4 regions of the Anoxybacillus sp. FSL W8-0382 genome follow, and region 1 is predicted to be linked to each of the others. Evidence: riboswitches for the same ligand, from Rfam matches in the RefSeq annotation. Region 1 holds a riboswitch; each other region holds the start of a gene.
The links. A riboswitch is a leader RNA that binds a small molecule or an ion and turns the genes downstream of it on or off. The one in region 1 is predicted to bind S-adenosylmethionine.
Positions count from the first base shown of each region.

Region 2: it holds a riboswitch for S-adenosylmethionine, as region 1 does, so the genes downstream of both, NSS60_RS11015 (methionine biosynthesis PLP-dependent protein) here and NSS60_RS12815 (methionine ABC transporter ATP-binding protein) in region 1, are expected to answer to the same signal.
Region 3: it holds a riboswitch for S-adenosylmethionine, as region 1 does, so the genes downstream of both, NSS60_RS11500 (bifunctional homocysteine S-methyltransferase/methylenetetrahydrofolate reductase) here and NSS60_RS12815 (methionine ABC transporter ATP-binding protein) in region 1, are expected to answer to the same signal.
Region 4: it holds a riboswitch for S-adenosylmethionine, as region 1 does, so the genes downstream of both, mtnW (2,3-diketo-5-methylthiopentyl-1-phosphate enolase) here and NSS60_RS12815 (methionine ABC transporter ATP-binding protein) in region 1, are expected to answer to the same signal.

Region 1 is NZ_JBBOPX010000001.1:2,408,736-2,416,025, reverse strand. Features, by position in the region: gene NSS60_RS12825 (IS701 family transposase) at 1-590, shown strand, start outside; gene NSS60_RS12820 (IS1380 family transposase) at 743-2,116, shown strand; SAM riboswitch class I at 2,728-2,833, shown strand; gene NSS60_RS12815 (methionine ABC transporter ATP-binding protein) at 2,909-3,937, shown strand; gene NSS60_RS12810 (methionine ABC transporter permease) at 3,927-4,595, shown strand; gene NSS60_RS12805 (MetQ/NlpA family ABC transporter substrate-binding protein) at 4,612-5,436, shown strand; gene sufC (Fe-S cluster assembly ATPase SufC) at 5,766-6,545, shown strand; gene sufD (Fe-S cluster assembly protein SufD) at 6,561-7,290, shown strand, end outside.
Region 2 is NZ_JBBOPX010000001.1:2,093,697-2,100,986, reverse strand. Features, by position in the region: gene NSS60_RS11040 (phosphatidylglycerophosphatase A family protein) at 1-207, shown strand, start outside; gene mscL (large conductance mechanosensitive channel protein MscL) at 311-706, opposite strand; partial or broken gene NSS60_RS11030 (dioxygenase) at 720-896, opposite strand; gene iscB (RNA-guided endonuclease IscB) at 950-2,230, opposite strand; partial or broken gene NSS60_RS11020 (extradiol ring-cleavage dioxygenase) at 2,467-2,679, opposite strand; SAM riboswitch class I at 3,532-3,639, shown strand; gene NSS60_RS11015 (methionine biosynthesis PLP-dependent protein) at 3,702-4,805, shown strand; gene metC (cystathionine beta-lyase) at 4,810-5,949, shown strand; gene NSS60_RS11005 (HD domain-containing protein) at 5,970-6,506, opposite strand; tRNA gene NSS60_RS11000 (tRNA-Val) at 6,700-6,772, shown strand; gene NSS60_RS10995 (Rpn family recombination-promoting nuclease/putative transposase) at 6,791-7,290, shown strand, end outside.
Region 3 is NZ_JBBOPX010000001.1:2,171,519-2,178,808, reverse strand. Features, by position in the region: gene metH (methionine synthase) at 1-425, opposite strand, end outside; gene NSS60_RS11500 (bifunctional homocysteine S-methyltransferase/methylenetetrahydrofolate reductase) at 418-2,265, opposite strand; SAM riboswitch class I at 2,333-2,435, opposite strand; gene NSS60_RS11495 (YajQ family cyclic di-GMP-binding protein) at 2,529-3,020, opposite strand; gene NSS60_RS11490 (DUF3941 domain-containing protein) at 3,154-3,279, opposite strand; gene NSS60_RS11485 (DegV family protein) at 3,311-4,174, opposite strand; gene NSS60_RS11480 (YitT family protein) at 4,263-5,096, shown strand; gene NSS60_RS11475 (DUF3813 domain-containing protein) at 5,120-5,293, opposite strand; gene NSS60_RS11470 (hypothetical protein) at 5,295-5,447, opposite strand; gene NSS60_RS11465 (Cof-type HAD-IIB family hydrolase) at 5,537-6,343, opposite strand; gene NSS60_RS11460 (alpha/beta fold hydrolase) at 6,452-7,207, shown strand; gene NSS60_RS11455 (YwiC-like family protein) at 7,276-7,290, shown strand, end outside.
Region 4 is NZ_JBBOPX010000001.1:2,007,778-2,015,067, forward strand. Features, by position in the region: gene NSS60_RS10570 (ATP-binding protein) at 1-600, shown strand, start outside; partial or broken gene NSS60_RS10575 (ZIP family metal transporter) at 612-1,346, shown strand; gene NSS60_RS10580 (DMT family transporter) at 1,359-2,210, shown strand; gene NSS60_RS10585 (1,2-dihydroxy-3-keto-5-methylthiopentene dioxygenase) at 2,219-2,755, opposite strand; gene NSS60_RS10590 (methylthioribulose 1-phosphate dehydratase) at 2,770-3,375, opposite strand; gene NSS60_RS10595 (2-hydroxy-3-keto-5-methylthiopentenyl-1-phosphate phosphatase) at 3,372-4,031, opposite strand; gene mtnW (2,3-diketo-5-methylthiopentyl-1-phosphate enolase) at 4,028-5,248, opposite strand; SAM riboswitch class I at 5,309-5,416, opposite strand; gene NSS60_RS10605 (pyridoxal phosphate-dependent aminotransferase) at 5,507-6,679, opposite strand; gene NSS60_RS10610 (carbon-nitrogen family hydrolase) at 6,776-7,290, shown strand, end outside.

The DNA.
Region 1 (7,290 bases):
CGCTCGTGAAAGCTTGTCTGAAAAAAGGATTTCACGTCATCGCCATGCTCAAAACGAACCGGATTCTCTATCCGAACGGCATCGCCATCCAAGCGAAGCAGTTGGCTCGCTCGATCGAACTAGACGACACTCACCTCGTCACGGTGGGAGAAGATCACTATCGCGTCTATCGTTACGAAGGAACGCTCAACGGTCTCGACCATGCGGCGGTGCTACTTGTTTGGAAAGCCGATCAACCGATGACATCGGAACATCTTCACTGCGTCTTGAGCACCGACCAAGAGCTAAGCGACGAAGACATCTTGCGCTACTATGCCCAGCGTTGGTCGATCGAATGCTTTTTTCGACAAGCGAAAGACCAGTTGAAGCTCGATGGATACCGCGTTCGTCATCATCGAGCGGTGAAACGTTACTGGATCTTGGTGCAGCTCGCTTATGTGTACAGCCTATTCGAGTCGAACAGCGATTTTTCCGATGGGCTCGATCTCCTGCGTAAGCGAAAAGGACATAGCCTCGTGGAGTTCATTTACAGCGCAGCAAAACAAAATATTCCTATTGATACCATCAAAAAACAGCTCCATGTGGCATAAGGGATACCCTGTTTGTCTCTTTTTACATGGTAATTATTGTTATAAAAATTACTCACCTGAATCCGTGACAAACCATCTTTACAATGGATGCAAACCGTTGATACGATAAGGGAAAACGACATTGACGATTCTTCATCAAGTAGGTGAATGTGATGAAAGATTTCCCGATTCGGTTTGTATTGACAGATGAAGCGATTACTCCAAGTGCTGGGCTTGCCCTCGTTGGCTACTTACTACACCAAACGAAAATGGATAAACGGGTAAACGCGCTTCGGCTTCCAAGCGTTCGTCGAGACGTGCACATTTCCCATAGCGATGTCATTCGCTCGATGATCGGCTTGCTTGCCACAGGAAAAACGGACTTTGATCATATTGAAGCGTATCGTCAGGACGATATGTTTTCGACATCGATGGGGATTCAGCACGTGCCTTCCTCCCCAACGTTAAGACAGCGACTCGATCAGCTCGCTTGTCTTCCGATGACCGAAACGATTCTTTGGGAGGAGTCCATGCGTCTATTGATTCAACGACATGCCACTTTGTCCCCTTGTTGGACGAAAGGGAAGGCGACATGGCTCCCTCTTGATCTCGATGGCTCCCCATTTGACAACTCCGATACGAAAAAAGAAGGAGTGAGTCGAACGTATAAAGGATTTGACGGTTTTACACCATTGTTTGCGTATGCAGGGAAGGAAGGGTATATCGTTCATGCCGAGTTGCGTCCCGGAAAACAACATGTGCAAGACAACATGCCTTCGTTTTTAACGACCGCCATCCGTCGAGCTCGTCCACTTACTGCGTCTCGTCTGCTTGTTCGCATGGATGCAGGAAACGACGCGGAAGCGAATGTGCACGTATGCCTAAAGGAAGACGTGGACTTTGTCATCAAGCGAAACTTACGCCGAGAATCGAAAGCGCTTTGGTTTCAGATCGCTTCGCAAAAGGGCAAACGCGTCGACGATGGACAAACCGAAGGAGTACAAACGTATGAGCTATGCCTTCCACAGACGGTAGCGATCGATGGAAACACGTATACGTACGTTCAAGTCACCCAAGTGACGGAACGAACGATGGAACGCAATGGACAGCTGATGCTCGTTCCTGATTATGAAGTGGAAAGCTATTGGGTGCGGCTCAAAGGAAACGAGCATGTTCGAATGAGCGATGTGCTCGCGTTGTATCATGATCATGCGACATGCGAACAGTTTCATAGCGAACTCAAGAGCGACTTAGATTTAGAGCGACTTCCATCTGGGAAGATGAAAACGAATGCGCTCGTGTTGGTCATGGGAGCATTCGTGTACAACCTTCTTCGCCTGATTGGACAAGATCTATTAAGCGATCCGAGACATCCATTGCATCATAAAGTGAAACGCCGTCGCATCAAGACGATCATTCAGACGGTGATCACGATGGCGGGACGACTCGTTCGCCGATCACGGCAGCTATGGATGAAACTGACACGAAGGAGTGGCTATAGCGAGCCCCTTCTGAACCTGTACATCAAATGGAGAGAAGGAGGATAACGAACGATTGTTCGTGATTCTGTACTCATCTTATCCCTCTGTCCTTTTTTTGTTTTTCATTTGGTTTACATACCCAAAAAAGATAGTTGTTTCATTTTCGAGAGTGAAGATGACATCTGTTTTAAACATAAAAAGGGAGGGATGGATCACGCATCCATAAATCCAGCAACAAAATCAAAGTTGATGTCATCTTATCACGGATTCAGGTACTCAACTACAGTAATTAAATATAAATTGAAATTTTGTTTTACATCCAGCCGATCACTCGCAATGTTATAGCATAGTCGAATTGTATGGGAGCAAAATAGAAACGAGAAATCGGAAATTCTTTATTGCAACTTATGTATATAGCTACAATTGATAAGTTTAACTTCATTTTTTGGACTGAAGTGGCTGATCTAAAACGTATTAGCGTTTTGGATCAGCCCTTTACGCTTTCGTGTGAGCGGTTGTTGCTCGATCGCCCGACATTAGCAATATAATGATTTCTCATATTAAAGTCAAAAAATTTTTATTGACATCGTCCTTTTTTCGATGATATACTCACATTCGTAGTTCAACATCATTCTTGAATACATTAAAACGTTAACTGAATAAAGCGTTTAAAAGCGCTCTTATCAAGAGAGGTGGAGGGATGTGCCCGATGAAACCCGGCAACCGTCAGCGCTGCTGAAATGGTGCCAATTCACACAAAGCGTTTGCTTTGAGAGATAAGAGACAGAATGGACGATTCGCGCCTTTCTGTTCTCTTGAGCAGAAAGGTTTTTTTCATGGAAGGAAGGTGACAGCAACGTGATCACATTATCGAATGTAACAAAAGTGTATAAAGCAGCAAGTGGGAATGTAACGGCAGTCGATCATGTGAATTTGCATATCGAACAAGGAGAAATTTTTGGTATTATCGGCTATAGCGGCGCAGGGAAAAGCTCGCTCATTCGGTTATTGAACGGATTAGAAAAGCCGACGAGCGGTGAAGTCATTGTTGATGGGAAAGATATGGGGAAAATTAGCGGGAAGCAGTTACGCCAAGCGCGCCAACAAATCGGTATGATTTTTCAACATTTTAATTTACTTTGGTCGCGAACAGTGCGCGAAAATATTGCTTTTCCGTTAGAAATTGCTGGCGTGCCGAAAGAAGAACGGATGAAGCGCGTCGATGAACTCATTCAGCTCGTCGGTTTGCAAGGGAGAGAAAATGCGTATCCGTCACAACTGAGCGGCGGACAAAAGCAACGCGTTGGTATTGCACGCGCATTAGCGAACAATCCGAAAGTGTTGTTGTGCGATGAAGCAACATCGGCGCTTGATCCGCAAACGACCGACTCAATTTTAGACTTGCTTGTTGACATTAATAAACGTCTTGGTTTAACGATCGTATTAATTACACACGAAATGCATGTTATTCGTAAAATTTGTGATCGTGTAGCGGTCATGGAAAACGGAAAAATTGTCGAGATGGGCGAAGTGCTTCACGTGTTCCGCAAGCCAGAGCAGCCGATTACGAAACGATTTGTTCAGCAAGTCACAGAGCCGGAAGAAACGAAAGAGGCGATGTTGCATCTTCTTGAGCGATATCCAAATGGAAAAGTTGTACAGCTTACATTTGTTGGCGAAGAAGCTGAGCAACCACTCATCACGCACATCATTCGACAATTTGATTTGAACGTGAACATTTTGCAAGGGAAAATTTCGCAAACGCATCACGGTTCATACGGGGTGTTGTTCGTTCATTTAGACGGTGCGAATGACGAGATTGAGCGAGCGCTCGATTTCATTCGCCAGCAAGAAGTTGAAGTGGAGGTGTTGGCGAATGTTCAATGAACTATTTCCGAACGTCGTTTGGGATAAAATATGGGCGGCCACGACGGAAACGTTGTATATGACCGCCGTCTCCGTTGTCGCAACGTTTGTGCTCGGTATTTTACTCGGATTGTTGCTGTTTTTAACGTCTAAGGGAAACATATGGGAAAATCGTTTTATTAACGGTGTGATCGCATCGTTCGTCAACATTTTTCGTTCCATCCCGTTTATTATTTTAATTATTTTGCTCATCCCGTTTACAAAGCTTGTTGTCGGTAAGATTCTTGGGGCAAATGCCGCGTTGCCTGCACTAATTATTGGTGCCGCGCCGTTTTATGCACGCATGGTCGAAATTGCGCTTCGTGAAATTGATAAAGGTGTTATTGAAGCGGCAAAAGCGATGGGGGCGACGACAGCAACAATTATTTGGAAAGTGCTTCTCCCTGAAGCGTTGCCAGCACTTGTATCTGGTATTACAGTTACAGCGATCGCGCTCGTTGGTTATACAGCGATGGCAGGAGTTGTCGGTGCTGGAGGGCTTGGAAACTTAGCGTATTTAGAAGGGTTTCAACGTAACAATAACGACGTCACGTTCGTTGCAACAGTGCTCATTTTAATCATCGTCTTTATCATTCAGTTTATTGGTGACCTTGTCACTTCTAAAATAGATAAACGATAAAAGGGGGAAAAAACAAATGAAAAAATGGTTCTCTTTACTTGTTGCTGCAGTTGTTGTATTAGCGCTCGCTGCTTGCGGAAAAAGCGAAAGTGCCGAAGAAAAGACGAATAAGCTTGTCGTTGGTGCATCAAACGTGCCACATGCCGAAATTTTAGAAAAAGCAAAACCGATTTTAAAAGAAAAGGGTATTGAATTAGAAATTGTTACATTCCAAGATTTCGTATTACCAAACAAAGCATTAGCAGATAAAGAGTTAGATGCAAACTATTTCCAACACATTCCTTATTTAGAAGCACAAATGAAAGAACATGGCTATGACTTTGTAAATGCTGGCGGTATTCATATTGAACCAATCGGTGTATACTCTAAAAAATATAAAAGCCTTGAAGAGCTACCAAACGGTGCAAAAATCATTATGAGTAACTCTGTTGCTGATCACGGTCGTATTTTATCGATGCTTGAAGAAAAAGGACTAATTAAATTAAAAGATGGTGTCGATAAGACGAAAGCAACAATTGATGACATTGTTGAAAATCCGAAAAATTTAGTATTTGAAGCAGATATCGAAGCAGGATTGCTTCCGCAAGTGTATAAAAATGATGAAGGAGATGCGGTATTAATTAACGCAAACTATGCGTTAGATGCCGGATTAGATCCAGCAAAAGATCCGATTGCGGTTGAATCGCCAGAAAACAACCCATACGTGAACATTATCGCGGTTCGTAAAGGTGACGAAAAACGTAAAGAAATTCAAACGCTTGTTGAAGTGTTGCAATCAAAGGAAATTCAAGACTTCATTTTACAAAAATATAACGGTGCTGTTATTCCAGCAACGAAATAAGGATGCCCATTCGGGCGTCCTTTTATATTTTCTCGAAAACGACGCATGATAAAAAGGAAGGAGGAGTACATATGTCGATAGAACAAGGTTTACGCAACACATGCCTCATGTTGGACGAGCGTTTAACGCGTTTACTCACGTGCATTAAAAGGATAGGGCTCTCCTATCCTTTTTTACATACGTGATAAATTAAACCAACTTTAGAAACAGAAAAGTATCAAAATGCTTGCAATAAGGTTGCTAATACTTTTCATCTGTTATAAAATTGTAATGAGAATAAAGTGAGAATTACGTTTCATGAACATAAGCGAAACTGGAGGTATTTTTTTATGGCAACATTAACGATTAAAGATCTTCACGTTGCAATTGATGGAAAAGAAATTTTAAAAGGGGTTAACCTTGAAATTAAAGGTGGCGAGTTCCATGCGATCATGGGGCCGAACGGAACAGGGAAATCGACGTTATCCGCTGCCATTATGGGGCATCCAAAATATGAAGTAACAAAAGGAAGCATTACATTAGATGGGCAAGATGTATTAGAAATGGAAGTAGATGAGCGCGCTCGTGCTGGGCTATTTTTAGCGATGCAATATCCGAGCGAAATTAGCGGTGTAACAAATGCGGATTTCCTTCGTTCTGCTATTAACGCACGTCGTGGAGAAGGAAACGAAATTTCATTAATGAAATTCATTCGCCAATTAGACGAAAAAATGGCGTTTTTAGAAATGAATCCAGATATGGCGCATCGTTATTTAAACGAAGGATTTTCAGGTGGAGAGAAAAAGAGAAACGAAATTTTACAATTAATGATGTTACAACCGAAAATTGCTATTTTAGATGAAATTGACTCAGGCCTTGACATTGACGCATTAAAAGTTGTTGCAAAAGGTGTAAACGAAATGCGTAATAGCGACTTTGGCTGTTTAATCATTACGCACTATCAGCGTTTATTAAACTACATTACGCCAGATTACGTGCATGTTATGATGCAAGGACGCATCGTGAAATCTGGTGGTCCAGAATTAGCACAACGTCTTGAAGCTGAAGGATACGACTGGATTAAAAAAGAATTAGGCATTGAAGATGAAGTCGTTGAGCAAGAAGCGTAAGCGTTAGGAGGATTTATGATGATCGAGACGAAACTACCATTCGACCAACAGTATGTGCGCTCTTTTTCTGAAGGGCGTGGAGAACCGGACTGGCTTTTAAACGTTCGCTTACAAGCTCTTGCGCAAGCGGAACAACTTCCTTTACCGAAGCCAGATAAAACAAAAATTGATCGTTGGAACTTTACACAATTTTCTACTCATCTCGTTGAAAGCGCACCGCTTTCGTCGTTAGAAGAGTTGCCAGAAGAAGTGAAAGTGCTTATTGATATCGATGAGGAACAAAAAAATGTATATGTGCAACGCGATCATACATGTGCATACGTATCGCTTGCAGATGAACTAAAAGAAAAAGGTGTTATTTTCACCGACTTAGCGACAGCTGTCCGCGAACATGGTGAGCTTGTGCAAAAATATTTTATGGACGGCGTCAAAGTAAATGAACATCGTCTGACAGCGCTTCATGCAGCGCTTGTGAACGGCGGGGTGTTTGTATACGTACCAAAGCATGTCCAAGTCGATGTGCCATTGCAAGCGGTATATGTACATGAAAAAGCGGAAGCGTTATTTAACCATGTCATTATCGTTGCGGACGTCGGTAGCAAAGTGACGTATGTTGAAAACTATATTTCAACACGTGAACGTTCCGAAGCGATCGTGAACATCATTGCTGAAGTGTTTGCATTAGACGATGCGCAAGTATTTTTTGGCGCTGTGGACAGTTTAGCTAAAGGAACGACGACATATG
Region 2 (7,290 bases), 320 kb from region 1:
GCAGTGCTCGGATACGGAAGCATCGCGGTGACAACGTTTGGTCATCTCGATAAAAATAAAGTCGGGATCATTAAGCAGCTTGATACGAAACGTGGCAAAGGCGTGCATACGTTTTTAGACGATTTAGTCGCAAGCGTTGCCGCAAGCGCCTCTGGTCGCCTTGCGCACAACTTGCGCGACGAGGAAGAAGCTGCGTTGAATGCGTAAAAAAAGCCGTAAATCCGCATGGGTTTACGGTTTTTTTTACGGAGAAAATGTGAAATATAAACGGCTTGCTTATTATGCGAATGAAGCCCCCAAACTTTGAGGGCTACGGTGTTTCTTTTTGCTGTTTTAACAAATCGCGAATTTCTGTGAGTAGTTGTTGTTCTTTTGTCATCGTTGGTGCGGTTTGTTTCGTTTCTTCTTGTTTTTTCATTCGCTCGTGCAAGTTGTTTAAAAGTTTGACAAATAGAAAAATCGAAAAGGCGATAACTAAAAAGTCAACGACGGTTTGAAGAAACGCCCCGTATTTCACTTCCGCTTCGCCGACTTTCCAAGATAACTCGCTAAAATCAATGCCGCCTAAAATAAGACCAACGAGCGGCATAATGATGTCGTTGACGAGAGAAGAAACGATTTTCCCGAACGCCCCGCCGATAATGACCCCGACAGCTAAGTCGATGACGTTGCCCCGTACTGCGAATTTTTTAAATTCTTGCCACATCCGAACCCCTCCTTTAAAACGATACAGCCATTAAACTTAAGCTTCCGTACTCGTATGCTCGAAATAAGACGCGTGGAGCTTCTTTGCGGTCGCCTGCTCCGTAAGCGATCCAGTACGGTGCTAAATGTTCTGGTGTTGGGACAGCTTGTTTCGCATAAGGGGCTTTTTCTTCATAGTGAAACACATCTTCACGAAACTTACGCAAGGAAGCCCCTGCCTTTAGGCACGGGGAGGAATTGCACCTTACGCAAGTTCCGCCACCCCCTTTCCATAAGCATATCCGTCAAATCGCTGAATGACTTGGACATATCTATAATTTATTCCTTGTGCGATACGCTTTCCGTCCTTGCCTTTAATATCGAAACTTCCAGTCTTTCTACATGCGACTTCGCCAAACCAAACGCCTTGATATTTCCCTCTTGGGACAACAGCCTTAACCATGTCCCCTGTTTGGAAGCCAAAGAAGAATTTTTGTCTTGCAAGATAACCTCTTGGGAAGCCATATCTATCTAGGTTTGTGCGTGAACGACTACCACGCCCTTTTGCCTTGATAAATAACACTTCTTTTGTTTTGAAATATAAGTGATTTGGTGTGCTTTCTCCCACGCAACAAGCGTCAAAATAGTGTGTTTTCGGCAAGTCTAAACGAATACGATTCATTTTCGTTCGTGCACCTGTTCCACACTCGACATCTAATCCTGTCTGCTTTAACACTTCATACGCTTTCCATCTTGTCGAGTTGATAGCACTTGCATCCTTTAATGATTCTTTGACTTGCTTTTGAATGTGCGGATACCCGAATTCTTCTGCTGTCTTACTTCCTTTGCGCTGATTACAGTCATGACAGGCAAGACATAGGTTATCCACTCGGTCTGTTCCACCTCTCGATTTTGGAATGATATGCTCCACTTCAAGTGGAACATTTTCTTTTCCGCAATAACAACACTTCCGCCCAAACTTTTCAAGCAAATACTCCCGTACTTCATATCCTTGTAGCGTGCCTTGTTGATACTCTACACCATTGATTTCAGGATTTCGCATGAGTTGCGTGTCGAATTTGGCATTTTCGTATGATATATGTCCAATGGGGCATAACTTTTTTAGACGGCTAACCCATGTTTGGATATTTTGCACACGACTCTCTAGTGATGGAGGCAACCATCCCTCCTTTCGCTTGCGGTTCAGAAAGCGTGGTTTTCTGTATCTTGTTTTTCGATTTCGTCTTGCTCGACGAAAAGCACGCCTTTTATCTATTCTTTCCTTGATGTCTGTGCGATGGTCAAGTTGCCCTAACCATACCACTTCTTGTCCTCGCAAAATCGCTAATCCTGTATGCCTGCTTCCATAGTCGATTTTTAGCCGATATGTTGCTTTAATTTCTGATTCGTCTACTGATTTTTTCAAGATGATGGTAAATGGAAATCGCCTGTAAATCGCCGCCTTCCCTTGTTTCAACAGCTTTCTTGCAACTGCTTCGTGACAAGGAGCAAGCGGACGTTTGTTTGTGTCTAACACAAAAACCATAGGGTTCTCCCCTTTCCTCTGCATAAAGCAGGTCATATTCTCCTCGACCATGTTATAGATGCTTGTTATGTGCAAGACACTAGCGCTACCCACCACGCTTGTTTAACCTTGCACGACAGAGGAACGGGCTGGAGAAGCACCCGAACGTGTCATGACATCTATAACGTAGGCTCTGTTTCAAGCCTTGGTCTGGTCAACATGGGGCTTACAAGCCCATGACCTTAGTCATTGGGTTGTTGACGTGGGAAGCCGGAAAAGTCATAAATCATCTCATACGTTCCGTCAATCGACGAAACGGTCGGTTGACGCGTCGTCCAATGTGCAGTGAAGACGACGATAGCTTTTGGATGCATCTGTTTTCCGAGCGTTGTTAAAAACGATGCATATGAGCTATCTTCAATCGCTAACATCGGTGATCCATGCGCAAGAAATAAAGCAGGTGCTTTCATTATCTCACTCCTTTTTTTAATGTACCATATATATTTCTGATTTGTCGATTTTTGCATCCGAGGCGCATGGTCGGGCAGTTGTGCATAACATGACGATGAATGTGATTAATCATGAAAAAGAGGTGAGAACATGTATTATTACATTATCTCTTTTTATGATTTTGTTCTATTAGTAATTGGATAATGTGTTCGTTTTGTTTAATTTGTATATCGCTATTTTTTTTTAGCTGGTAAGCACATTTCAAAAGAAAAAATAGTGAAAATGCAAAAATAATAATGGCTACAAGTGAAAAGTATCCCATTGCTCTCCGTCCTTAGTAATTAGTTACTTTGTCATAATTCATGCTTTCCGATAAAATAAAGGGCTCAACGATAAAGGTTATTTCTTTCCCAAATTCATTGACGATACTCATCTCGTGTTTTTCTTGATTAGACAAATCGAACTGAACGACAATCTCTTTTTCGTTTTCTGTTTCTTCTGTAATAATTATAATTTAAGATATATTTTACATGATTTATAGTCAAAAATTCTATATAATTCACATTATTGTAAAAAATAAGGTTTGTCATATTCCTATATAAGGAGGTATGCGTTCCGTTATATCAGATAAGACTTATTTGTTGTTTTTTATATAAAAAAGGGGTTCATCATCACAACATGTGCTTGACAAGCGATATGCTCTCCTAGACAAGGATTTGCAAAAATCATTGACTCACTGATTTTTCCTTACAAGCGCGAGGGGGGCATGTTGCGAAAAAATCAAGCACAACTTTTAGTGAAGAAAACAGTTGCAATTTTGTTGTAAATGATGTACATTAGTTAAAAATCAGAAAATTCAATACCGTTTTACGTTCTTATCAAGAGAAGGGGAGGGACTGGCCCGATGAACCTTCAGCAACCAGCCGAAAGCGGTCAGGTGCTAAATCCAGCGAATTGGCGTTCAATTCGGAAGATAAGAAGAAGCGACTGTAAAAGCCTTCTTCTTTGAAGGCTTTTATTTTTTTAGAAAGGAAGAGAGCGAATGAGTCATGTGGAAACGATATTAGCGCAAATTGGCAATCGAAGCGAGACGGTGACAGGGACGGTCAATCCGCCTGTCTATTTTTCAACAGCGTATCGGCATGAAGGGATCGGACAGTCGACAGGGTACGATTACATTCGAACCGGCAACCCGACGAGACGTATTGTCGAGGAGGCGATTGCGCAGTTAGAAGAAGGGGATCAAGGGTTTGCGTGTAGCTCAGGTATGGCAGCGATTCAAACGGTGTTTGCTCTGTTTGAAAGCGGCGACCATTTTCTCGTTTCCGCCGACTTATATGGCGGAACGTATCGGCTATTTGAAAAAGGGTGGAAGAAATACGGTTTGTCGTTTACATACGTCGATTTTCGCGATCTCGATGCGGTAAAGGCGCATGTGACTGAAAAAACGAAAGCGATTTTTTTAGAAACGCCGACAAATCCACTTATGCAAGAGGCGGATATTGAAGCGGTGGCAACGTTCGCGAAGCAATATGGGCTTCTTCTTATCGTCGATAATACGTTTTATACCCCTGTGTTACAAAAGCCATTAACGAAAGGAGCTGATATCGTCATTCATAGCGCGACAAAATATTTAGGCGGACATAACGATGTGCTAGCCGGGCTCATTGTCGCCAAAGGAAAAGAGCTGTGCGAGCAACTCGCGATGTATCATAACGCGATCGGGGCGGTGTTATCACCGTTTGATTCATGGCTGTTAATTCGCGGCATGAAGACGCTTGCGCTGCGCATGCGCCAGCACGAACAAAACGCAAAGGCGATATATAAATTTTTAGTCGAACATGAAGATGTGACGGACGTATTGTATCCGGGGAGAGGCGGCATGTTGTCGTTTCGCGTGCGCGATGAAAAATGGGTGAATACCTTTTTACAAAGTTTAAAACTGATTACGTTTGCGGAAAGTTTAGGCGGTGTCGAAAGTTTTATTACGTATCCCGCAACGCAAACGCATATGGATATTCCAGAGGATATTCGCATCGCAAACGGGGTGTGTAATCGTTTGTTACGTTTTTCGGTCGGCATTGAACATGCGGACGATTTAATTGCCGATTTAACTCAAGCGTTTCAACGCATGAAAGAGGTGTAAAAGGATGGATTTACAAACGCAACTTGTTCATAATAAATGGCGAATTGATGCGCAAACAGGGGCAGTTAGCGTCCCGATTCATCATGCATCGACGTTTCATCAGTTTGATTTTGATACGTTTGGCAAGTACGATTATAGCCGTTCTGGCAACCCGACACGCGAGGCGCTTGAGGAAACGATTGCGGAACTGGAGGGGGGCGTCAGCGGTTTTGCGTTCGCATCGGGCATGGCTGCCATTTCAACAGCATTTTTATTGTTGTCAAAAGGAGATCACGTATTAATTACCGATGATGTGTATGGTGGAACGTATCGCATCATCACGGACGTATTGAGCCGATTTGGCATCGAACATACGTTTGTCGATATGACTGATTTAGATGCGGTAGCGCGTCACATTCGCCCGAACACGAAAGTCATTTATATGGAAACGCCATCGAATCCGCTTTTGAAAATTACGGATATTCGTGGGGTTGTGAAGCTTGCGAAAGCGCACGGTTGTTTGACGTTTTTAGATAATACGTTTGCGACCCCTTTGTTGCAGCGTCCGCTTGATCTCGGCGTCGATGTCGTTTTGCATAGCGCGACGAAATTTTTAGCTGGCCATAGCGACGTTGTAGCCGGGCTGGCGGTTGTAAAAGACGAGCGTCTCGCAAAACAGCTGCGCAAACTGCAATATTCGTTCGGGGCGGTGCTTGGCGTGCAAGATGCGTGGCTCGTGTTGCGCGGGTTAAAAACGCTTCACGTTCGGTTAGATTATGCTTCACGTTCGGCGTTGCAGCTGGCGCAGTTTCTCCATCATCATCCGAAAGTTGCGCACGTATATTATCCTGGGCTTTCTTTTCATGAAGGACACGATATTCATCGCGATCAAGCGCGCGGATTTGGTGCGGTGCTGTCGTTTGAATTGGAGGACGAACAAGCGGTGCGGACGTTTGTGAAACATGCGCGCATCCCTGTGTTTGCGGTCAGTTTAGGAGCGGTCGAGTCGATTTTATCGTATCCGGCGAAAATGTCGCACGCAGCGATGCCGAAAGCGGAGCGCCATCGCCGCGGCATTACGGACGGCTTGTTGCGCTTAAGTGTTGGATTAGAGGCGACCGATGATTTGCTTGCTGATGTGGAACAGGCGTTATCATATGTATAGGCTAGGAACATCGCCTAGCCTTAGCTAATTTGGTCGAGCGCGTCACGCTTCATTTGCTGTTCGACCATGCGATCAAGTTGTTGAATTTTTTTCAAGGCGAGTTTGTCATCGATTTGGCGATAATGATGTTTGCCACCCGGTTCTTCATCTGCTTCATCGGCGAGCTTCACGATCGTTTGGAGCGGCTTTCGTTTTAATTCTCCTTCTGGAAGATACGAATCGGTATGAAGCAAAATGGCGAGGGCGATTTCTTTGGCGTGTTGAGGATGTTCACCGAGTCGAATAAGCAGTTTATGTGCTCGCTCCGCCCCTTTAATCGCATGAATGTCGTTTTGTTTATATGTTTCATAGTCCCATGTTCCATTAGAGTACCATTCATAATGCCCGATATCATGAAGCAATGCGGCTTTTGTTGCTAAATCAACATTCACTCCATATTGCAAGGCAAGGCGATACGCATGATATGCGGTCGCAATGGCGTGCGCGACGCCTGAACGTTTTAAATATTTTTGGGTGATGGGGTGAAGGAAGATGTCAGTTAATGTGACACGTCTCATAGCTCACCATCCCTTTCAAATGTTTTTCTAATTATCATATCATGTCTTTTTTAAAGAAGGCAATATCTATTTTTACAGAAAAGAAAAAACAGACGAAAGACGTCATGACGAAAAAATTTTTTAAAAAAAGTATTTGACAAACTAGGGAACGATACGTATAATGAAAAATGTGTTCGATAACACAACAACATACGATTCCGTAGCTCAGCTGGGAGAGCGCCACCTTGACAGGGTGGAGGTCGCTGGTTCGAGCCCAGTCGGAATCATCGCAAACCCCGAGTTCGATGAAAGAGCTCGGGGTTTTTTGTTGTTTCTCCCCTGTAGTGGCAGGGGAGAAGTATCGCGTTGATTTGCTTGTGGAAACGAAGCTGAGAGGGGAGGATAGCTTAATTATCGTTCATATCGAAAATCAAAGCTACGTTCAATCGTCGTTTTCCGAACGGATGTTTATTTATTTTAGCCGTTTGTTTGAAAAGTACCGTAAAAACATTGTACCAATTGCTGTATTTAGCTACGATACGATCCGCGACGAGCCATCGACATTTACCCTCCAATTTCCTTTTGGCCACGTGCTTGACTTTCGTTTTTTTACTGTCGAATTGCGCAAACAAAACTGGCGCAACTACATCCGCCAAGACAACCCGATCGCCGCTGCACTACTAAGTAAAATGGGGTATACTGAAAGTGAACGGGTAGAATTGAAAAAACAATTTTTACGCATGCTTGTCCGAATGGAATTAGACGAAGCGAAACAACGGTTATTGTTTGGCTTTTTTGAAACATA
Region 3 (7,290 bases), 240 kb from region 1:
TATGCGGCGACAAGTTCAGAAAACGTCGTTCCGCCTGTAACAGATAACGTTTTCGTCGTCGGTCCCATCGAACCAGCAACAAAGCGTGGCCAATCGCTCGTTGAATATTGCTCCGCGATTCGCTTAGCGAGCTTTGCCGCTTCGATATTTAACTCAAGGGCGATATGTCCGAGATTGTATTCATCTAATACGATGTTCGTTGCGCCAAACGTATTCGTTTCGACGATGTCCGCGCCCGCTTCAAAATAAGCTTCATGAATGTGGGCAATGACTTCTGGGGCGGTGATCGTCAAATATTCATTGCATCCCTCGTACGCTTCACCGCCAAAGTCATCCGCTGTTAAGTTGGCGGCTTGAATCATCGTTCCCATTGCCCCGTCAATAATTAAAATTTTCTTTTCAAGCTGTTCGAGTAAACTAGCCATGGTAAACCGTCCTTTCTTTTTTGAGCCGCTCTTTTTCGTGCGTGTAGCGAACGAGTTCGACTGTCATATCGTAACGTAAAAACGGTGTAATTAAATAAATACCTTGGAATAAATCGAATGCTGCGTCGATAAGCGATTTGGCGATTGCCAATCCTTCTTTTGTTGCTTGAATCGGGTCATTGGCGCAAGCGGCCATGCGAGCGCGAATGTCATCAGACAATGTAATGCCCGGTACTTCATGGTGTAAAAAGTCGGCGTTTCTAGCGCTTGTAAGCGGCATAATGCCGATGTAAATTGGCGTCGCCAAATGTTTTGTCGCCTCGTATACGTCTTCGATTTGTTTTTCACTATATAGCGGCTGCGTTAAAAAATATTGCGCTCCGCATTCAATTTTTTTCTCTAGTCGTTTCACCGCTTTATCTAAATGGCGTACGTTCGGATTAAAGGCCGCAGCGATGGAAAAGTTCGTTTTTTGTCCGAGCGGTTTTCCAGAATACGAAAGCCCTTCGTTAAATTGACGAATTAACGAAATGAGGTCAAATGACGATAAATCGTAGACGGATGTCGCCCCTGGAAAGTCGCCGACTTTTGATGGATCGCCGGTTAAAGCGAGCACATCGGTCATGCCGAGCGTATGAAGCCCCATTAAGTGCGACTGTAAGCCGATTAAATTGCGGTCGCGGCATGTAATGTGAATAAGCGGGCGCATGTTCAGTTGTTGTTTGACGATCGTTCCGACAGCGACGTTGCTAATGCGTGGTGTTGCTAGCGAATTGTCAGCAAGCGTTAGCGCATCAATATGTGCTTCTTTCAACGCTTTGGCGCCTTCTAAAAATGTTGTTAAGCCGAGCTTTTTTGGTGGATCGAGCTCGACGATGATCGAACGGCGCGTGCGTGCGATGTCAGCTAGGGAAGGTGCAGATGTTTGTTCCGCTTCTTGCACGACGATTGTATGCCGTTGTTTCACTTTTTTTTCATATACAGGTGTGCGGTCGGACAGGGCGCGAGCGATAGCGGAAATATGTTTCGGCGTCGTTCCACAACATCCGCCGATGAGTCGAACTCCTTGATCGCGAAAGGCGCGCGCTGTTTCTTCAAAATATTGTTCGCTCGTTTCATAAACGAACCGTCCGTCGCGATATTGCGGCAAGCTTGCGTTTGGGTACACCGATAAAAAGGCGCGCGTCGGAATCGGCACTTCTTCAAGCGAGCGCAACATATGATACGGACCGAGATGGCAGTTTAAGCCAACGACATCGGCGCCAAGCTGTTCGAGTTGACACAGCGCATCTGCAAGCGGCATGCCATGTTGTAAGACGCCAATGTCGTGCAAGGTGACGTGGGCGATGATCGGCAACGTCGTTTCTTGGCGAGCGATGGAAAGAACGGTTTGCAGTTCTTCAAAATCGTAATACGTCTCAAGCAGCAGGCCATCGACGCCTTCGTTTAACAAGACGTACAGTTGCTCGCGAAACGTTCGTTTCACTTCTTCGAGCGAAATGGTGCTTTTATTTGTGCTGCGGAGTCCCCCAATTGTGCCGAGCACATAGGCGCGTCCTTTTGCGGCTTGCTTGGCGAGCCGAACGGCTGCTTCGTTTATTTGTTTGACATCATCTTGCAATCCGTAGCGGGCGAGCTTTACATAGTTCGCTCCGTACGTATTCGTCTGGATGACTTCAGCTCCTGCATCGATATACGCTTCGTGAATATGAACGATTTCTTCAGGCTTTGTCACATTTAATTCTTCAAAACAGCGATCGATGCCGTGCGCATATAATAACGTCCCCATCGCTCCATCGGCGATGACGATGCGTTCTTTTAAATCATCTAGCAATCCCACGTCCATTCCTCCGTTTCTTTTTCAAATAAAAAAGTCTCCTCCATAAGAAGAAGACGTTGCACGCTCCTTCTTATCTTCCAAGCGAATCGCTTGTCTGGACTTAGCACCTTGACGATCGTCAGGTTGCTGAAGGTTCATCGGGCCAGTCCCTCCCCTTCTCTCGATAAGATGATGTGTATGAAGTTACTCATAAATGTAACTGATTTTTTAGAAATATTCAACTATTTTATTTGAGAAAAGAAAAAAGAAGGCGCATAGCCTTCTTAACGGTAGTTGACGAATTGGACGTCGATCGGTAAATCTGCTTCGCGAATCGCGGCGATGACTTTTTGCAAATCGTCTTTACTTTTGCCGCTGACGCGAATTTGGTCTTCTTGAATTTGACTTTTCACTTTTAAACCTGTATTTTTAATGATTGTGTTAATTTTTTTCGCGTTGTCTTTGTCGATGCCTTGAACGAGTTTCGCACGCTGGCGCACCGTTCCGCCAGACGCAGCTTCCACTTTTCCGTATTGAATGTTTTTTGTAGGGACGCCACGTTTAATAAGTTTGCCGATGAGCACATCTTTCAGTTGTTCTAGTTTGAACTCGTCGTCGGAAATAAGAATAAGCTCGTCTTTTTCAAGCGAAATGTCGCTTTTGCTCCCTTTAAAGTCATAGCGATTTTGAATTTCTTTTAACGCGATGTTGACGGCGTTTGTGACTTCCGACAAATCGACTTTTGACACGATATCAAATGAACTTTCTTTTGACATATGGATCACCTCAAACAAATATTGTGCTTCCATTATAGTCGGTTGTTGACATATGAACAACTTTACAAAATCTTTATTATGCTTTCTATTCAAACGAAGTAAAAAAGATGCTCCGCGCGAGCATCTTTTTTGTTTACAAATGGTTCGTTTCTTTTGAGTAGGCGCGCTTGCCAGCTTGGCGATTTTTTTCGCGCTCCATATTTTTTTCGTGTCGTTTCGCGTTATTGTCTTTTGCTTTTTTGTCGTTGTCGCTTGTCATCGCTTCGTCACCCCTTTAAAGGGTAGTGTAATCAATGCCCAAGCTGTTTATTCAAGAAAAAGAGGGCGATCGTTCCCGGTCCGGCATGTGCTCCGATGACGCCGCCGACTTCAGAAATGAAAAATTGTTTGCAGCCGAACGTTTCTTCAATCATCGCTTTTAGTTCGAGCGCCGTTTGTTCGTCATCGCCATGGCTAATGCCGATGAGCTGGTTTTGCACGTCTGCTCCGCGCTCTCGCATGATCTCGACCATTCGTTTCAACACTTTTTTCCGTCCACGCACTTTTTCAATCGGGATTAATTTCCCGTCCTCGACGTGAAGAAGTGGTTTAATGTTTAATACCCCGCCGACAAATGCTGCTGTTTTGCTGACGCGACCGCCGCGCGCTAAATATTGTAGGTCATCAACGGTAAAAATATGTTCCATATGGCGACAATACGTTTCAATGGTCGTCACGACATCTTCATATGCGATACCGCTTTCTGCAAGCTCAACGGCTTTTTTTACGACAAGCCCAAGACCGAGCGATGCGCATTTCGAGTCGATAACCGTTAGCTTTGCATCAGGGTATCGTTCAAGCACATCGTTTTTTATCATGACCGCTGTTTGATATGTACCGGATAAAGCAGAGGAAAAGGCGATATAAATGGCAGGAATGTTTTCTTTGGCGAGCGTCGTAAATAGCTCTTCCATTTGCGCTGGTTTTGCTTGCGATGTTTTCGGTACGTCGCCTGCGCGCATGGCATCGTATACTTGCTTTGGCTGGATCGTCAGTTGATCATCGTAGTCTTTGTCGTTTATATGAACAGCTAACGGTAAAAAAGCAATTTGTTTTTCTTGTATAAAAGAAAGTGGCAAATCGCACCCGCTATCCGCTATAATTTTAATATTCATTTCAATCACCCCTATGTATGTACTTATTTTAAGTGTAGCGATTATTATGAAAAAAAACAATTTTTATCGCTTTGTAGGAGGATGTTCTGTGGACGTAAAAAAACTGTTTGTCGTCGTCATTGGCGGATTATTAAACGCCATCGGCATGAATTTATTTTTAATTCCAGCGAACGTATATACGAGTGGGTTTGCTGGAGCGGCGCAGCTCATTTCCAAAGTCGTAGGCGACTATACGCCTTATGCTATTTCGACAGGTTTATTGCTTTTTTTATTTAACATTCCTGTGGCCATTTTAGGATGGAAAAAAGTAGGAAAATCGTTTACGTTTTATAGCTTTTTAAGCGTTGTGTTTATGTCGCTATTTCTTGAAATCATTCCTGTTCGTCCGCTTTCTGAAGACATTTTATTGAACGCCGTTTTCGGCGGAGTGATTGCAGCAGTCGGAACGGGCTGGACGTTAAAATGGGGGGCGTCAACAGGCGGATTAGATATTATTGCGCTCGTATTGTCTCGCGTCAATGATCGTTCGGTCGGCACGTACATTTTTGCGTTAAACTCGATTATTATTTTAACCGCTGGATATGTGTACGGATGGGAAAAAGCGTTATATACGCTCGTGACGTTATATGTGACGACGCGCGTCATCGATGCGATTCATACGCGCCATCAAAAATTAACTGCGCTCATTATTACGACAAAAGGGGAAGAGATGAAGCAAGCGATCAAGTCGCGAATGATTCGTGGCATTACCGTCATTCCGGCGAAAGGAGCATTTTTAAACGAAGATAAAGATATGCTTATGATCGTTATTACACGTTATGAGTTGTTTGATTTAAAACGAATTATTAAAGAAGTCGATCCAAAGGCGTTTACAAATATTATGCAAACGACAGAAGTCGTCGGGTTTTTCCGAAAAGATTAAAGCTGCGCGTGACGCGCAGCTTTTTACAATGTATCGAGCTCATCTTGCAAATCGTGCAACTGTCTTCGTTCCGCATCGTTCGCATTCGCAAAAGCGGATGAGAGCGCATTTTTCGCTACAGCGATGGCGCGTTCTGTTTTTTCCTCTTTTGCTTTAGCGACCGCTTCTTTTGCTTGTTGAAATAACGGATTACCCATATTAAAATCCCCCGAGATTCGTATGATCCGCTTTTTCTGCTTTGCGTTGTTCCGCTTCTTCATACGTCATATGATACGGAATGCGCTCATCATGTTTATAAACCGCATCAGCACCTTGTTGAACGAAACGTTTTGATTTATTTCGTTTGCCCACACGATACGCCCCCTTGTTTGCCGCTTGTGACGCATATGGCGTCGATGATAGTTTGTTCATGTTTACGTCACAATACGTAAGGGAATTTTTTATAACTTTAATAATGATTGCAAATAAACAGCGATCCCGTCTTCTTCGTTCGTTTTTGTCACATCGTCTGCGACCGCTTTTAGCGGTTCAATCGCATTGCCCATCGCGACACCTAATCCAGCCCATTTTAACATCTCGATATCGTTATCTTCATCGCCAAAAGCGATGACGCGCTCGCGTGGAATACCGTAATAGGAAGCAATTTTTTCAAGACCGACTGCTTTATGAATGCCGCTTCGGACGATTTCGATGACGTGCCACGGGGCTGTCCAACTGCGGTGGTCGATGACGTTGGCATGCACTTCAGATAAATATGTGCGAATGCGCCCGACGTTTTGTTCGTCAGATAAAATTAAAATGCTCGTTGGATCTTTTCGTAAAATGTCACGTAAGTTTCCGATATACACATTTGGATTTCCTAAATTAAACAAATCAAGCAACTGCTCGTCATGTTCGTGAAAATAAACATCGTCCATCACTTCGGCTAAAATGTTGCGTACGTTATATTTTCGGCTTACTTCAACAATTTCTTTTACTGTTTCTAACTGAAGTGGCGTATGGTACATTCCCCAGCTGTCATCTTTCGGATGATGGACGAATGCACCGTTGAAATTGACGATCGGCGTCGTTAAGTCGAGTTGTTCATAATACATTTTACTTGCGCGATACGGGCGACCTGTTGCGATGACGACGACATGTCCCGCCGCTTTTGCTTTTTGAATAACATCATAAGAACGTGAAGAAATCGTTTTATCATCTTTTAACAACGTCCCATCTAAATCAATTGCAATTAAATGTTGTTCCATAACCGTTCCCCTTTTCGTCAAAATTATTCCTCATTCAGTGTATCGTTTTTCCAAAATATTTGTCTATATGGTAATATAATGTTAAAACATCATATGGGAGATGAGAACATGGTATCCATTATTCGCGAGTCGATCGCAAACATTCCTTGCTTACATGTCGTAAAAGAAGATGGTATCCATCATATGCGTCCACTTGTCATTTTTATTCATGGTTTTACGAGCGCGAAGGAACATAATCTTCATTTTGGCTATTGGCTTGCAGAAGCAGGATATCGCGTCATTTTGCCGGATGCGCTGTATCATGGGGAACGTCCAAATCCGCTTTCTGACGATGAACTTCATTTGTCGTTTTGGGATATTGTATTAACGACCATTCGCGAGCTAGATGATATAAAAAATGAGCTCGTCGAACGAAACGTTGTTGATCCGAATCGCATCGGCGTCGTTGGGACATCGATGGGGGGAATTGTGACGTTCGGTGCGTTGACGCAATATGAATGGATTCGCGTCGCCGGCTCATTGATGGGAAGTCCGTGCTATAAAACGTTTTTTGATTTACAATTGCAATTTGCAGAAAGAAAAGGGATGACGTTGCCGCTCTCTAGGCAGCAACTTGAATCGTTGCGCAACACGTTAATGACATACGATTTATCATTGCAACCTGAAAAATTAAATGGCCGTCCGCTTTTTATTTGGCACGGAAAACAAGATGATGTCGTTCCGTTTGATTATACATACGCCTTTTATAAACAAATTGAGCCGTTTCATCAGCCGCTTACGATGCTAATTGATGAACATGCGGGACATAAAGTGACGCGCGAAGCATGGTTACAAACGGTTCAATGGTTTGTCACACATTTATAAAAACATGTGACATCGATCACAAAAAAGAGAAAGGGGGGATGGTACAATGAGACGTGAGGAGGGATAGTATGGTTATTCCGAAA
Region 4 (7,290 bases), 400 kb from region 1:
AACCCGCTTGCCGGCATTAAAGGATTTATCCAACTGTTGAGTGAAAAGCATAAAGATACCGAATCACAACTTTATTTTTCGGTCATTCAAAACGAAATTACACGCATTAACGACATCGTCAATGAGTTTTTAATTCTCGGCAAACCGACGGCACAAAAACTTGAAACGTGCGATTTGAACAATATCGTTTTAAGCATTCATCCAATTATTGAATCGCAAGCGCATTTGCATAACGTCGTGTATTCGTTGCAATGCGCTCGCGTACCTTTACCTATTCGCTGTTATAAAGACCATTTAAAACAAGTCGTTTTAAATTTAGCAAAAAATGCGATCGAAGCGATGACCGATGGCGGTGAGCTAACGATTTTGCTGACGAAACAAAACGACTGGGCGGTGCTGCAAGTGGCGGACAATGGATGCGGCATTCCAAACGACGTAAAAAACAAACTGTTTCAACCGTTTGTCACATCGAAGCAAACGGGAACAGGACTCGGGCTTGTCATATGTAAACGAATCGTTGACATGCATGAAGGAACGATCGACATTCATAGTATAGAAAATAAAGGAACGACGATTACCGTTCGCCTTCCTTTACAGTAGGAGGTGGAAACATGTTTGACATGCTTGTTGGCAGTACGTTATCTGCGCTAGCAACAGGTGCTGGCGCGATTCCCATTTTATTTTTATCGCGCTCCCTTACGCACCAATGGCGCGATATGTTGCTTGCGTTTACCGCTTGAGTCATGATGGCAGCATCCATGCTCGGCCTCATTCCTCAAGCGCTATCTTCAGGAACGTTTCTCTCGCTTGCGGTTGGACTATGCATCGGCGTATTGACGTTAACGCTTCTTGAAAAAATGGTGCCGCATATTGATTTAAAGCATACTGAAAGCAGCATAGCTGTTGATAAAAAATCGCTCCTTGTGCTCGCCGCCATTACGCTCCATAACATCCCGGAAGGACTATCAGTTGGCGTGAGCTACGCCTCTTGGGAAGGGGGCGAAATCGGCAACTTAATCGCCTTAGCGATCGGCTTTCAAAACGCTCCAGAAGGATTGCTCGTTGCGCTTTTTTTATTTAATCAACGCATTTCAAAAGGAAAAGCGTTTTTCATGGCGATGGGCACAGGACTTATTGAACTCGTCGCTTCGATCGCTGGCTATTATTTAACGTCCGTCGTCGATTCGCTCGTTCCGTACGGTTTGGCGTTCGCAGCTGGCGCGATGTTGTTTATCATTTATAAAGAGTTGATCCCGGAAAGCCATGGCGACGGAAACGAACAATCGTCCACGTATGCCTTTATTATCGGATTGTTACTGATGGTCTTTTTAATCGAAACGTTTTAAAGGATGAGGATCATGTCGAAATATTATATGCTTCTTTTATTGACAAGCGCACTATGGGGAGGCAACTTTGTCGCAAGCAAACTGCTCGTGCCGCACGCCTCCCCCCTTTCATTAACGTTTATGCGCTGGACGATCGCAGTTCTTTTTTTATTTCCGATCGTATTAAAAAAAGAACGGTCCGTCCGCCTGCAAAAACGCGGCATTATCCCGCTTATTGCGATGGGCATGACAGGCGTCGTATTATTTAACGTTTTTATGTTTCAGGCGCTTCGCTACACATCGGCCGATCACGTCGGGCTCATCTCAACGTTAAATCCGATGGCGATTGCGCTTGTTGCTTACGTCGTATACCGTGAGAAACTGACGATGAGACAATGGTTAGCCATGACCGTCTCCCTTATCGGCGTCCTTTTATTTATGACGCACGGACAGCTTCATCGCGTGCTACACGTCAATATCGGCGATGTATGGATGATCGCTGCCGTCATCGTTTGGGGCATCTATTCCGCATGCGCAAAAGCGGTCATGAAATGGTATTCTCCGCTTGCGGCAACGTTTTGGTCAGGCGTCTTTGGCGTCGTTGGATTGTTGCCATTTGTATCTTCCTTTTCCGTTCATCACGTAAACGTCTCGTTTTTGCTTGCGCTCATCTATACGAGCATCGGGGCGACAGTGCTTGCGATGTTTCTTTGGAACGTCGGCGTGAAACAAGTCGGTGCCACAACAGCAGGGATGTTTTTAAATTTTAATCCGCTTTTTACCGCATTGTTTGCATACATATTGCTTCATGAAACGTTAACGGTGGCACAATGGATCGGTTCGTTCATTACGATCACAGGCGTTGTGCTGTTTACAAAAAAATAGAAGGGGCGTTATTCCCCTTCTTTTTCTACGTATGGATGTGCCACCCATCCGGATGGATCAATAAACAAACGGACGGCAACGACTTGACGGTCGTCCATTAACGTAAAGAAATGCGGATTTCCTTCTGGTACGGAAATAACGTCGCCTGCCTCTAGTTCAACGTCAAAATAACCTGTTTGTTCATCGCCCTTAATGACGAAAATGCCATGACCAGCGACGATCGCCCGCACTTCATCTTCCGTATGTGTATGCACTTGTTCAAATTTTTTCAACAACTCTTCTAAATTTGGCGTTTGTTCACAAAGCGCCACGACGTCCCACGTTTTATAGCCTCTCCGCTTCGCTAAATCTTCAATTTCCGTCTGAAACGTCGCTAAAATGTCCGCTTTTTCTTCGTCTGTTAATACAAACTTGTTTTGTAAATGAGCAGGAAGTTTGCTTGCATCCCACCGTTCATACAACACCCCTTGGTTGTTTAAAAACGCCGCAACGTTTTCTTTTCCTTCAATCACTTCCCCTGTGTTTCGCACTTTAATGACTGCCATACATATTTTCCCCCTTATCGTTTAATAAGCAATAATTTCACATGATATTGACATAAAAACTCGCACGCTTCTAAAAACTTTTTCGCCTCTAACACATCTTTTCCCCAAACGGTAATGCCGTGGTTGCGAATAAGCACCGCACCAGCATCTCCATGGACATGGTCGGCGAACGCTTTTGCTAACGTCGGAATATGGGCGAAATTCGGAATAATCGGAATGCGAAATTGCGCATCTTCCTCCCATAATCCGAACGCTTTAATTATTTCTTGATTCGAAAAGACGACTTCCCCTTCGTCACCGTACAGTTCTGAAACGATATTGTTGTCGACCGTATGCACGTGCAAAACGCAACCGGCGTTCGTTTTGTTGTAAATTTCGACATGTAATAACGTTTCTGCGGACGGTTTCAAGTGCGTCGCCTCCGCTGGCTGTCCGTCAGCATCGACAAGTAAAAAATCTTCCGCCGTCTCTTTTCGTTTATCTTTTCCGCTTGCGGTGACAAGAAAGGTAAGCGGCTCATCGCTCACTTTCAGCGACAAATTGCCGCTTGTCGCCATAAACCAGTCGCGCGCCGCTAGCTCTCGTTTGACTTCCGCTAGCTCTTCCCATTTCTCTTTCATACAATCACCTCGCTCTCTTTCAACACATGAATGACGTCATAAAACGTCGTAAACGGCGTATGCGGTAAGTTTAGCTCACGGCATTTTTCAAGTAAAAAGTCGCGCGCGATGACGTGATCGGCTAGTTTCGCCGCCGCTAAATCGGTAATGGAATCGCCAATCACAATCGTTTTTGCCCCTTTTGGCGCGAGTTTACGAAGAAGCGACGGCTTGCAGCACCCGCATTCATTTTCGCAATGTTCATCGCACGCATACGGCCACGTAATGTGGATCGTTTCCCCGCTAAAATCGGCGCTATTACAAAAAATGCGCTCTTTTTCAATCAGTCCGTCAAGCAGCGGATAAACGAAAAAGTCGATGCCGCCGCTCACGATATAAAGCGGGATTTGCCGTTCGTTCGTAAACGCGACAAAGTCGGAAAATCCGTCGCGAATGCGGGCGGTGTCAATCAGAAATTGCACGATGTCTTCTTTCAGCGTCGTCGGCAACAACGAAAACATGCGCCCGACTCCTTCCTGCACCGTACATGCCTGCGCCAATATATCGTCTTTGATCGCTTCCCACTCCGGCGGAGCAAACTGTTTCATTAAAGCAATAATATTATCGTTTAACGTAATCGTCCCATCAAAATCGCAAAAAATGACCGGCTTCATCATGCGCTCCCCCATAAGTCAAGCGCTTGTTTTAACGCTTCGTTTTCCGTCGCAGCCTCATGAAGCGAACGCCCAGAAAGCACCGCTTCCACCGCGGCGCGAAACGCTTGCCCGCCACCGACAGCGCCTTGCGGATGTCCGTGCACTCCACCGCCCGCGTTAATGACACAATCGATGCCAAAGTCGCGCATAAGAAGCGGCACAAGCCCTGGATGAATGCCGGCAGATGGAACAGGGAATGCGCGTAAAAACAAATCTTCTTTCGTCAACTCCTCAGAAATGGCGAGCGCCTGTTGCTTTTCAAGCGCAACGCTTCCGTACGGCGATGGAAAGAGCGAAAAATCTGCCCCTGCCATGCGCAACAATTTCCCAAGTAAAAGCGCATAACTGACGCCATACACGTGCGACGAAGCGATCGCTCCGCTAAACGACGGATGCGCCATAATCGGCAAACGAATGTCATCATCTTCACGAAGCGCTTGCAACACGTCAAGTCCGTATGTAAACACGTTAAACAACAACACGTCCGCCCCTAGCTCCGCCGCACGCTTCGCTTTGTCTTTTAGTTCAAACGTTTTACCTGTTAAATTGACCGCATATAACGTCCGATGCCCTGTTTGTTCGTACACGTCTTGTAGCGCTTGTTTTCCTGCGACAATGCGCTTTTCAAACGACGTTAAGTCATTGTCAAATAAAATTTCATCGTCTTTGACGAGATCGACCCCACCGAGCGCTTGCAGTTTTAATTGTTCGGTGACGTATTGTAAATCACGCCCAATGACCGCTTTAAAAATGCTCATCACAAGCGGACGGTCAAAAACGCTAAGCTTTTCGCGTATGCCGTCAATGCCAAAGCGCGGGCCGGGAAAAGCACGCTTCAGTTCGTCCGAAAACGTTAAGTCAACAAGTTTAATCGTTCCGTCAAGCGACAATTTTCCAAACGTCGTCGTCAAAATCGCTGGAAAATCGGCGCTAAAATTGACGCTCGGATACGAAATGCGCACGAGCGCACGTTTTAGTCTTTTGCCAAAAAACGTATTGACCCGCTCATCTTCTTCGAGCTGTTCAATGGACTGAACAACGCCTTTATGTTTTTTCAACTGCTCTTGTTCAAGCTGCGGCAAATCGGTCCACGACCCGACAGTCAATCCAAGCGCAATCCCTTCCGCTTTTTTCACTAAGTCTTTGTCGTCATGGATCAAATATGTTGCGGTAATCATCTTCCCACTCCTTTACAAATAAAAAACCTCTTCATAAGAAGAGGCTCAATCGTTCGTCTCTTCTTATCTCTCAGCGCACTGCTGCGAGAATTAGCACCGTGCTTAACACTTGTTAAGTCGGTTGCCGGGCTTCATCGGGCTCGTCCCTCCGCCTACTCTTGATAAGAATTCGCAATGTATAAAATTTTTCAAACAGTTCGTTTTTCACAAATTTAATTCGAATTATGACAGCACATGTGGCGTTTGTCAATCATTTTTTTAAAAAAGTTGCAACCGCCCGATGCGTTCCGCTGCTTCTTGAAGTCTTGCTTCGCTTGTGAGCAGCCCTGTGCGCACATAGCCTTCCCCATGTTCGCCAAACCCAATGCCCGGAGCGACCGCCACGTGCGCTTTTTGAAGCAAAAGGTCAGCAAACGTTTCCGACGTATAGCCGTTTGGCACCGGAAGCCAAGCGAAAAACGAACCTGCTGGCGCTTGCACATCCCAGCCGATGTCACGCAATGCATGAACGAACGTGTTTCTTCTTGCTTCATACGTCGCGACAAGCTCGGCGACGCATTGTTGCGAATCAAGTAGTGCGACTGCTGCCGCTTCTTGAATCGCCCCGAACATGCTGACGTATAAATGGTCTTGTAATACGTTGATCGCTTCGATCATGCTTTCGTTACCGACCGCAAAACCGATGCGCCATCCTGCCATATTGTACGTTTTTGAGAACGTATAAATTTCAATGCCGACGTCTTTGGCCCCTTCGACTTGTAAAAAGCTTACTGGCTTTTTCCCGTCAAAGCCGATCGCTCCGTATGCGAAATCGTGTACAACACCGATACGATGTTTTTCAGCAAACGAAACCGTGTCTTGAAAAAACGATTTCGTTGCGGTTGCGCCGGTCGGATTGTTCGGATAGTTTAAAAACATCAGTTTCGCCTTGCGAACGACATCTTTGTTTAGCTCCTCGTAATTAGGTAAAAAGCCGTTTTCCGCCCGTAGCGGCATCATTTCCATGCGCGCCCGCGCAAGCACGACCCCCGACCAATAGTCTGGATAACCGGGATCAGGAACGAGCACAACATCGCCCGAATTTAATAAGCAAAGCGGCATTTCAACAAGCCCTGCTTTTCCGCCAAACAAAATAGCGACTTCTTTTTCAGGATCAATCGTCACGCCATACTCGCGTTTATAAAACGTCGCCACTGCTTCTTTCAAAAACGAATAGCCGCGAAATGGTGAATATTTATGATACTTAGGCTTTGCTACCGCCTGTTGCATCGCGCTTACAATGTGCGCTGGTGTCGGCTGATCTGGATTTCCTTGTCCGAGATTAATGACATCATGCCCTTTGGCAATGACTGCGTTCACTTTTTGCACGAGCGAAGCAAAAAATTGCTTCGGAAGTTGCTGTAACAAGTTCGATTGCGGAAATGTTTTCATTTTTCACACCTACTTCACAAAAAGGTTGAAATTCTAGTCAAGAATCATATATCGTAAAAATCAAAATGTAAAGAAAATTTTTTTGAGGTGAATGAGATGAATATCGCTTGCGTGCAAATGGACATTGCGTTTGGAGCACCGGAAAAAAATAAACAAACAGTCGTGCGCTACATGGAACAAATCGCGAAAGAAGCCGATGTCGTCGTTTTACCTGAACTATGGACGACAGGTTACGATTTAACGAGGCTTACTCATATTGCCGATGAAAACGGCGAACAAACGAAGGCGTTTCTTTCCGAACTTGCCCGCACGTATCGTGTGCATATCGTCGGTGGATCGGTCGCGAAAAAAGTGGCGGACAACATAACGAATACGATGTATATCGTCCATCGAAACGGCGATGTCGTTTGTGAATATAGTAAACTTCATTTGTTCAAATTGATGGATGAACATAAACATTTGCAAGCTGGGGAAACGACGGGTATATTTTCGCTTGACGGTGTGACGGGCGCAGGCGTCATTTGTTATGACATTCGCTTTCCAGAATGGATTCGCGCGCATACGCTAAACGGTGCGGAAGTGTTATTTGTCGTTGCGGAATGGCCCCTTTC